One region of the Corallococcus silvisoli genome, then DNA from elsewhere that is predicted to be linked to it. Evidence: riboswitches for the same ligand, from Rfam matches in the RefSeq annotation. Region 1 holds a riboswitch; the other holds the start of a gene.
The links. A riboswitch is a leader RNA that binds a small molecule or an ion and turns the genes downstream of it on or off. The one in region 1 is predicted to bind cobalamin.

Region 1 (4,205 bases):
GGGAAGTCGTCCAGGCGCACGCCCTCCCCGTGACCGTGCTGCACGAGCTTGCCGTCCTTCAGGTGCGCGGTGCCGTGCGTCGTGCGCGGGTCCTCGCCCTGGAGGACGCGGACGAGCAGGGCGCGCAGGGTGTGTTCGCCCTCGCCCACGGCGACGAGGTCGAAGCCGGCCTGGAGCGTCTGAAGCGTCTCCGCGGTGGCGTGCACGCCGCCCGCGATGCAGAGCACGTCGCGGCCCTCCAGCCGTTCGCGCACCCAGTGCAGCTCCTCCACGGAGGGGCCGAAGCTGGCGGAGTAGAAGGACCACGCGGCGACGACGGTGTCGCCCGCGTCCGCGCGCTCGCGCACGGTGTCCAGCAGGGCCTCGCGGCTGCGCGGGAAGTGCAGCGACACGTCGGAGAGCGCGGGGTCGGCCTCCACGGCGCCGGCGAGCACGGTGAAGGCGTACTTGCCCGGGTACTGGTAGCTCAGGACGAGCGAGACCTTGCGAGGCGTCAGCGACATGGCGGCCCGGGATGATGCCACAGGGCCCGCGTGCGACGGGGCACGCTCGGCCGGTGCGCGGTCAGAGGAAGCGGCGCTCCCACTGGCGGACCTCGGCTTCGGTGAGGTCCCCCCAGGAGCCCCGGTGTGCGTAGAGCCAGGGCTCCAGCACGCGGGCGAGCTCGCGGTACGCGGGCAGTGTGTCACCCGCGTCCAGATCCCCTGCTTCGGGCGCGGGGCCCAACGAGACGACGGCCCGGTCCGGGGAGAGTGACTGGACCTGGGTCGCGGGAGCGTGCAGCCGGGAGCGCAGTCCCTCCGCGCCGCCCAGCTCCTGCAACACGGGCGGGCCCAGGAAGGTGAGCCATGCGGGGGCGCGGACCTTCGTGCCCAGGTGCAGCGCGAGCTGGTCCAACTGGTTCAGGTCGAAGCCCGGATGGCGCCGGGTGGTTTCGCGCAGCAGCGGCGTGAGGGTCCGGGTCCAGGCATGCACTTCGAGCGACAGGCCCGCATGCCCTGAGTCCCAGGGCAGCGCACGGCCCAGGTCGATGGCCAGCGCACGGATCCACTCCGGCCCGCGCTCGGCCAGGAACTCGGTGGGCAGCCGGAACTCCAGCGTGCAAGTGCTCTCCGGATAGGCCTCGTGGAAGCTGGCCGAGTCACTTCCTCTCCCGTGATACCTGAATGCGACTCCCGTCGCGGAGTGCGACAGCTCGTTTGCCTCAACGAAGCAAGAGGGGCTCAGGATCCGCTTCTGGAGCTCCGCCTCTCCCTCCGCATCCAGCTCCGGCCAGTCTCCGGTGTAGCAATCCCAGAACCAGCGCAGCCGTCGCGGTTCGACGGCCCGCCGGTAGCGCTCCTGCGCACGCCAGAGGGCAGGAGCGATCTCTTCGTGAGGCGCGCGCAGATAGAAGGCGATGCTGATCCCCTCCCTCATGAGGACCACGGTCGTCCCTTCAATCTCCATCGATTCACGAACTGTCGGCACCTGCTCGTTCATTGGGTGATTCCCATGTTGGGGGATACCAGGAGAGGGGCCCGTTCGCTCGCCAAGAGGTCCTGGTACACAGCATTCTGCGGCCTGTCGGCGAAGGGGCTTGCCGGCGGATAGGTGTCCCATCTGGCATCGTTGGTCGCCGGGCACGGGAACTTGAAGTCGTAGAGGGCCTGGACCTTCAGGGGGTTCCCGAGCGCGTGCAGCACCACATCGGGCGCGATGCTCCCCACCAGCAGGTGGAACTGCCCGGCCGCGAGCCACCGCGCCACCTCCTCCGGGTCCAACCACCGTATCCGCCCTGTCTTCGCGTCCCGCAGGTAGCGCGGCTCCAGGCTGAACCGCCCCGCGTCCGTGTCACCCAGGGCCCGCTGCACGCACTCCAGTGCCGCCGCGTGCTTGGCCTCTCCCAGTTGCATCGCCCGCGTCACCTGTCGCCCATTCGCGTCCACCACCTTCTCCCGGCACACCTCCGGCGAGGTCCGCTTCCCCGGCCCCAGCATCCGCTCGTTCACTTCGAAGTTCGCCTGCTTCGCGCACTCCACCAGCGCCCGCTCCACGCGCGCCACCTCCGCCGCTTCCCACAGGCGCATCATCGCGGCGGCCTGGCCGGCCCGCGCGGCCGCCCGCGACAGCCACGGCAGCACCGCGTCCTCACCCACCTGCGACGCGCACGCCGGGCTTCGCAGACATCCGGCCGTCGCGGAGTCCATCGACGCCTGTGAATAGCTCCGGGGCGCCCTCACCTCCGGCCCCGCGCACGCGGTCCACAGGAGGTAGCACAGCCACCACATCCTTCGGAGAGGAGTCACGTCGTGCCTCCTCGCACGAAAGCGCGAGCGCCTTCAACCCAACGCACTCGTGGACACTTGGCGGATGTGAACCGCGCGGCTAGCGTGCCTCCCGCCGACGGTGCCTCGCGGGAGTCCGCGAGGTTTAGCAAGGGAATCCGGTGCGAATCCGGAGCTGCCCCGCAGCGGTGAGTGGGAACGAACGCTGTCACACGCACTGGTCCGGAGTCGGACTGGGAAGCGACGGCCAGTAGACGCCACGGAGGCATCCCCATCAGGTGGGGAGCGCTCCGGAAGCACGCCCACGAGTCCGAAAACCTGCCTTCGGCCCCTGCGGAGGATCGTCTCCGACAGGGCGGTACCCCGGCCCCTCGCGGGAAGGTCCGGTCATCCCTCGCGGTCCCGTGCGTCCGCCACCGCCCGCGTCCCGGGCCCGGGAGCCGTGTGTCCCGGATCCGACGGCGCTCGGCGCTGGCGGCACCGCACGCCAGGAGTCCTTGCCATGACGTCCCCTTCTTCTTCCCTCCCTCCGTCCGCCACCGAGACCCGCATGGTCGACATGGTCTTCCCCGACCAGACCAACCACTACGGCACGCTCTTCGGCGGACAGGCGCTGCGGCTGATGGACATGTCCGCGTTCATCACCGCCAGCCGCTACGCGCGACGCACCGTCGTCACCGCGTCCAGCGAACGCGTGGACTTCCACACCCCCGTGCGCCAGGGCCAGCTGGTGGAGCTGGTGGGCCGCGTCGTCGCCACCGGCCGCACCTCCCTCACCGTGGACGTGGAGCTCTACTCGGAGGACCTGCTGTCCGGCGCGCGCCTGCTGTGCACGCGCGGGCGCTTCATCCTGGTCGCGCTCGACGCGGAGCGGCGTCCCACCGCGGTGCCGCCGCTCGCGCCGGAGAACCAGACATGACAGACATTGCCTTGACACCTGAAACAAGCCGGGCGTATAGACGACGCCATGCTGGTGCCTGGGTTTACCCAGGCTGAAAAGGGAACCCGGTCCGAATCCGGGGCTGCCCCGCAGCGGTAGGTGAGAACGACCGCCGTCCATGACACTGGAGCCCGTGTGGGCCCCGGGAAGTGACGGCCAGTAGGAACCCCGGCCCGCCTCACGCCGGACGCGCTCACAAGCCCGAAGACCTGCCCGCATCCGGCCCGTGGGAGACATCCACGGACGGTTCGACCTGGAGCCCCGAGGGAGGGCGGGAAGGTCCGAGCGCAAGCCCCTGTCTTCACAGGGATTTTCGCCTCGGCACACTCCCCTTCTCCCTTCGTGTCTCCAGCCACCCGCGGGGGTGGGGGTCGGTGTCTTCGGGCCCGTCCATGGCCCGGGTGCGCGGCGTCGCACCGGGACACCTCGCCTCCTCCTTCGTGGGTCACTGGCCGGGCGACGCGGGTCGCCCGTTAGGACGAGCGATGCGTGGAGTGCGGCGAAGACAGCGCGAAGCAGTGACAGGACGCGGAAGCCAGACACGGCACGGGAGGCCCCGGGCGCGGCGCGCCTGACGCCTCTTCGCGCATTCCTCCTCTCAATTCCTTTCATCCACCGCGAGCGCGCCCTCCACGCGCGCCGCCTGGGGAGACGTCTGTCTTTGAACGCCATCCGCTACCCGGACGGGAACGTGCTCCTGCGCAACCTGTCGCGCGAGTTCCCCGTCGTGACCCACGGCCAGGGCATCTACCTGTACGGCGCGCAGGGCCGCCGCTACCTGGACGGCTCCGCGGGCGCGCTGGTGGCCAGCGTGGGCCATGGCAACCGCGAGGTCGCGGACCGCGTCCATGAGCAGCTCCTCCAGGTCGCGTACGTCAACGGCACCCACTTCACCACCGAGGTGACGGAGGCCCTGGCCACCCGGCTGTGCGAACACGCGCCCCAGGGACTCAAGCGCGCGGCCTTCCTGGGCTCCGGTTCGGAGGCCATCGAGGCGG
Region 2 (4,205 bases), on a different contig from region 1:
CGACCGGAGGGCAGGGGAGCGGGATGGACGCTCAGCCTTCGGCGGTGGGCTTGGACGGCGTCTCCGCGGGGGTGTCCTCGTGGGGCGCGGAGAGCCCGCCCAGCTCCTCGGCGAGCGCGGTGAGCACCTCCTGGGTGAAGACGATGCGGTCGCGGGGCATGCGAGCGAGCACGCGCTGCACGGCGGACTCGACGGTGCCCTCGGACGGGATGTCCAGCGAGCGGCCGGCGTCGGTGAGCGCGAAGAGCGCCTTGCGGCCGTCCAGCGGATCCGACTTGCGCTCCAGCAGGCCGCGCTTCTCCAGGCGCTTGAGCACGCCGGTGAGCGTGCTGGGGTGCACATGCAGGATGTTCGCGAGCGTGCCGGCGGTGATACCCGGGAAGCGTCCGACCAGACGGATGACCAGGCGCTGAGGGCCGGTGAGCCCCAGCGTGGACTCCATCCGCTTCGACGTGGATTGCAGGCCGTGGTCCACGGCCCAGAGCAGGCGCATGAACTCCAGCACTTCACCCAGTTGCGGTCCCCGGGACTTGCTGCCGTCCGGGCCTGCCATCGACTCCGGGGCTTGAGTGTCCTTCATGGGCGCATCCTCCCTCACCTACGGCCTCCCTGTCTTTCTACGGTGGTCCAACCTGTTTGGTGTGTCCTAGCGCGTCGGCCCGGCCGTTCCAGCAAAATCAGGATGGGATGAACGGCGCAGGACGGGGCTGCCCGCCTGGAGCCGGGACTGGCGTCATGACGCATCGGGGCGTCCAGGGGAGAGGCTTCAGAGGGAACGAGGGCCGCCACCCCGGGCATGCCGGAGCCCGGAGGCAGCGGCCCTCACGAGCCTGACTCAACCGATGGTTGTGTTTGTCATGGGTTCGTGACGTTTCCCTCCCTTCCCGGCGGCTGGGGGGCGGGGACCTTCTCCTGCTTGAGCGTCGTGGGGCCGCTGAGCGCCAGGTGCGCGCGCAGCTTGAGGAACTTCTTCTTGCCGAAGCCCTTGACCCGGACCAGCTCCTCGACGCGACCGAAGGGCCGCTTCTTGCGGTGCTCGAGGATGCGCTGCGCCGCCTTCTCACCCACGCCCGGCAGCAGGTCCAGCTCCGCCGCCGAGGCTTCGTTCAGGTTCACCACCCCCACGTATTGCGTGCGGGAGCTGGCGGCGTCCGAGCGCCCCGACCCCATCAGCACGCAGCCCAACACCCACGCCCAGGCCCACTTCACGAGTGGCCCCCCACGCCCGCCTCCAGCGCCGGCTCGCCCGCGAAGCGCCCGCCCGCCGCCGTGTCGCGCTTCTCCGCCGCCTCGCGTACGTGCAGCTTCCCGTCCAGCGGCAGCACGTCCAGCAGCACGTTGAGCGAACCGTCCTTGTTGACGAACGCGCTGCCAGCGCGCACCCAGATGCTCCCGCCCTTGCCCTCGCGGATGGAGAACACCGCCAACCGCTTCCCCGCCATCAGCATCGACACGCTTCCCCCTTCAGACTCCCGCGCCACCACGGCCCGGGCACCTCGCTGGCTCGACCGCCTGAGGTCGCGTCCGGGCATGAGCAGTCCGCATGCCAGCGGCGCCTTGCTCGGGGACGTGGCCCTCGCACCGTGCGGCGGTGCACGAGGCGTCCACGCGGAGGGATGGGCGCGGATGCTCCAGCGTGGGTCTTGTCAGGTGAGAGACGTGGCGGGTCGGGACGCGCACGGGCCGCGCCTTGACGGGCTACAGGTGACCTCCTAGAAGGGCCGGGCCCTTGGGTGCCCATGCCGGGCTTTCAAGAGGGAAGCCGGTGCGAGTCCGGCGCGGTCCCGCCACTGTGAACGGGTCGCCCTGAGGTCCAGGGCTGGAAGCCTCGGCTGTCACCACTTCCGCGTCAGGACGCGGAGGGAAGGTGGAGGGTTCCTTCCAGAAGGGCGCGGTGTGCGCCCACGTCTGGAGTCCGTGAGCCAGGAGACCTGCCCGGGGGTGCGGCCGTGTCCTCAAGGAGGACCCGCCGTGAGGCCTTCTCTCTTCGAGGAAGAGAGCGGAAGGCGGAGCATGTGGCGCTCGCTTCTCGCCCGGGCCGCGTGGGTCCTGGGGCTCGGCTTCCAGGGACCCGCTCAGGCCGGGCAGGAGCCCGCTGCGTCCGAAGCCACGCCCCCCGGGTCCGCTGCTTCCGAGGCGGAGGCGCCCCTCCCCGAGTTCATCCTCCCCACGGTGGACGTCATCGGGAGGGTGGTGCCCGACGCGCCTCCCGACTCCGTGCGACGGCGCGACCCCACGGGGGCCATCACCGTCATCGACGCCCGTGAGCGCGCGGGCGAGGCGCGCGACACCGCCGAGCTGCTGGGGGGCTCGGCGAGCCTCGTCGTGCAGGACGCCGGGGGCTACGGCCAGGGCAAGAGCCTGGTCGTGCGCGGCGCGTCGTCCAATGGCGTGCTGGTGTTCCTGGATGGGATTCCGCTCAACGGCGCGGGGGGCGTCGCGGACCTGTCGCTCATCCCCGTCGCGCTGTTGGAGCGGATGGAGATCCTCCGCGGCGCGGCCGGGGCCCGCTATGGCGCGGGGGGCCTGGGCGGCGCGGTCAACCTCGTCACGCGCGCGCCCGCGTCACGGCTGCTGTCCAGCGGCGAGGTCACCTACGGCAGCTTCGACACCGTGATGGGACATGTCGCCGCGTCAGGCGCGTTGCTCGACGGGCAGGCGCTGGTGCTGCTGCACGGGGGCCGCTCGCAGGGGGACTTCAGCTACCGCGTCGACGAGTTGCCCGCGCTGGATGACAACCCGCTCACGCAGGAGGTGCGCACGCGCAACGATGCCCGCGGCGGCGGCGCGCTGCTGAAGTACCAGCGGAGCCTGGACAGCGGCGGACGCGTGGACGCGCTGGCGGAGCTGTCGCTGGAGGACCGCGCGATCGCCGGCACGGTGCAGAACCCGACCGAGTCCCGCCGCCAGGACCAGACGCGCCTGTCGCTGGGCGCGCGTTGGAGCCGCCCCTTCGGAGACACAGAGGAGGGCAGCGCTCGCGGCTTCTTCCGGCGCGACTGGCTGGATGTCACCGGCGGCGCGATGGGGCTCGATGCCGGCGCGCAGCACTACACCGTGGGCGGCGCGGAGGTGGAGGGTCGCGCGGTGGTGGGGCGCAACGCGCTCGCCGTGACGCTCGCCGCCTCGTCGGAGGCCGTCACGCAGGCGACGGGTGCCCAGGCGGCGTCGTGGTGGCGCGCGAGCGTCATGGCCATGGACGAGCTGTCCCTGTTCTCTGAACGCATGAAGCTGGTTCCGTCGCTGCGCGTGGAGCGCGTGGGGCACTACTCGCTGCTGTCTCCCAAGCTGGGCGCGAGCGTGGACCTGGGCCACGGCTTCGGCGTGCGCGCCAACGCGGGCCAGTCCCACCGCGCGCCCTCGTTCCTGGAGCTCTACATCCGCCAGGGACTGCTGTTGCCCAACCCGGAGCTGAAGCCCGAGCGCGCCCTGTCCGTCGACGCCGCGGGCCTGTGGCACGACGGCACCTGGAGCGTCACCGCGGGAGGCTTCGCGGCGGTCTACGAAAACCTCATCGCCTATGAGCTGTATCCGCCGATGCTCGCGAAGCCCTACAACTTCGCCGCCGCGCGCGTGTGGGGCGCGGAGGTGGAAGCGGAGGCCCGGCCGCGCACGTGGCTGGTCGCCACCACGAGCTACGCGTGGACCCGCACACAGAACCGCTACGGCGACCCGCGCTATTTCGGCAAGGAGCTGCCGTATCGCCCGCGCCACAAGTGGGTGGGCCGGCTGCGCGTGGGCCCGGACTGGCTCAACGGCCGCACGGAGGTGCTGGTCCAGTCCGCGCAGTTGATCAACCGCGTGGGGGAGGCCCGGCTGTCGCTGCCTGCACGCACCTGGGTGAGCGTGGGCGCCTCCAGCACCTTCCTGCGCCGCCCGGACCTCACGGTGTCGTTCGACGTGAAGAACCTGCTCGATGCCCGGACCGCGGATTACACCGGCATGCCGCTGCCGGGCCGGGCCGCCTACGTGACGTTCGCCGTGGCGCTCGAACCCTCTGCCCCCAAGGACTCCCATGTCGCGTCCCCTCCTTGATGCGCGGCTCGCGCTCGTGTTGCTGGCCCTGGTCCTCACCGGCTGTCCGGAGGAGAAGGTGCTGTGCACGTCCGGCCTGAGCGTCTGTGGCGCCGAGTGCGCGGACCTCCAGGGCGACTCCGCGAACTGCGGCGCGTGTGGCGTCACCTGCGGGACAGGGGAGGTGTGTC

Region 2: it holds a riboswitch for cobalamin, as region 1 does, so the genes downstream of both, GTY96_RS26550 (TonB-dependent receptor plug domain-containing protein) here and GTY96_RS35585 (acyl-CoA thioesterase) in region 1, are expected to answer to the same signal.

Annotation. Positions count from the first base shown of each region.
Region 1 is NZ_JAAAPJ010000028.1:67,426-71,630, forward strand. Features, by position in the region: gene GTY96_RS35570 (TIGR04013 family B12-binding domain/radical SAM domain-containing protein) at 1-503, opposite strand, end outside; gene GTY96_RS35575 (type VI immunity family protein) at 565-1,482, opposite strand; gene GTY96_RS35580 (hypothetical protein) at 1,479-2,288, opposite strand; cobalamin riboswitch at 2,383-2,595, shown strand; gene GTY96_RS35585 (acyl-CoA thioesterase) at 2,770-3,186, shown strand; cobalamin riboswitch at 3,222-3,438, shown strand; gene GTY96_RS35590 (aminotransferase family protein) at 3,869-4,205, shown strand, end outside.
Region 2 is NZ_JAAAPJ010000014.1:116,128-120,332, reverse strand. Features, by position in the region: gene GTY96_RS26565 (MarR family winged helix-turn-helix transcriptional regulator) at 32-580, opposite strand; gene GTY96_RS26560 (ComEA family DNA-binding protein) at 856-1,170, opposite strand; gene GTY96_RS26555 (hypothetical protein) at 1,206-1,448, opposite strand; cobalamin riboswitch at 1,715-1,953, shown strand; gene GTY96_RS26550 (TonB-dependent receptor plug domain-containing protein) at 2,014-4,035, shown strand; gene GTY96_RS26545 (MXAN_6577-like cysteine-rich protein) at 4,016-4,205, shown strand, end outside.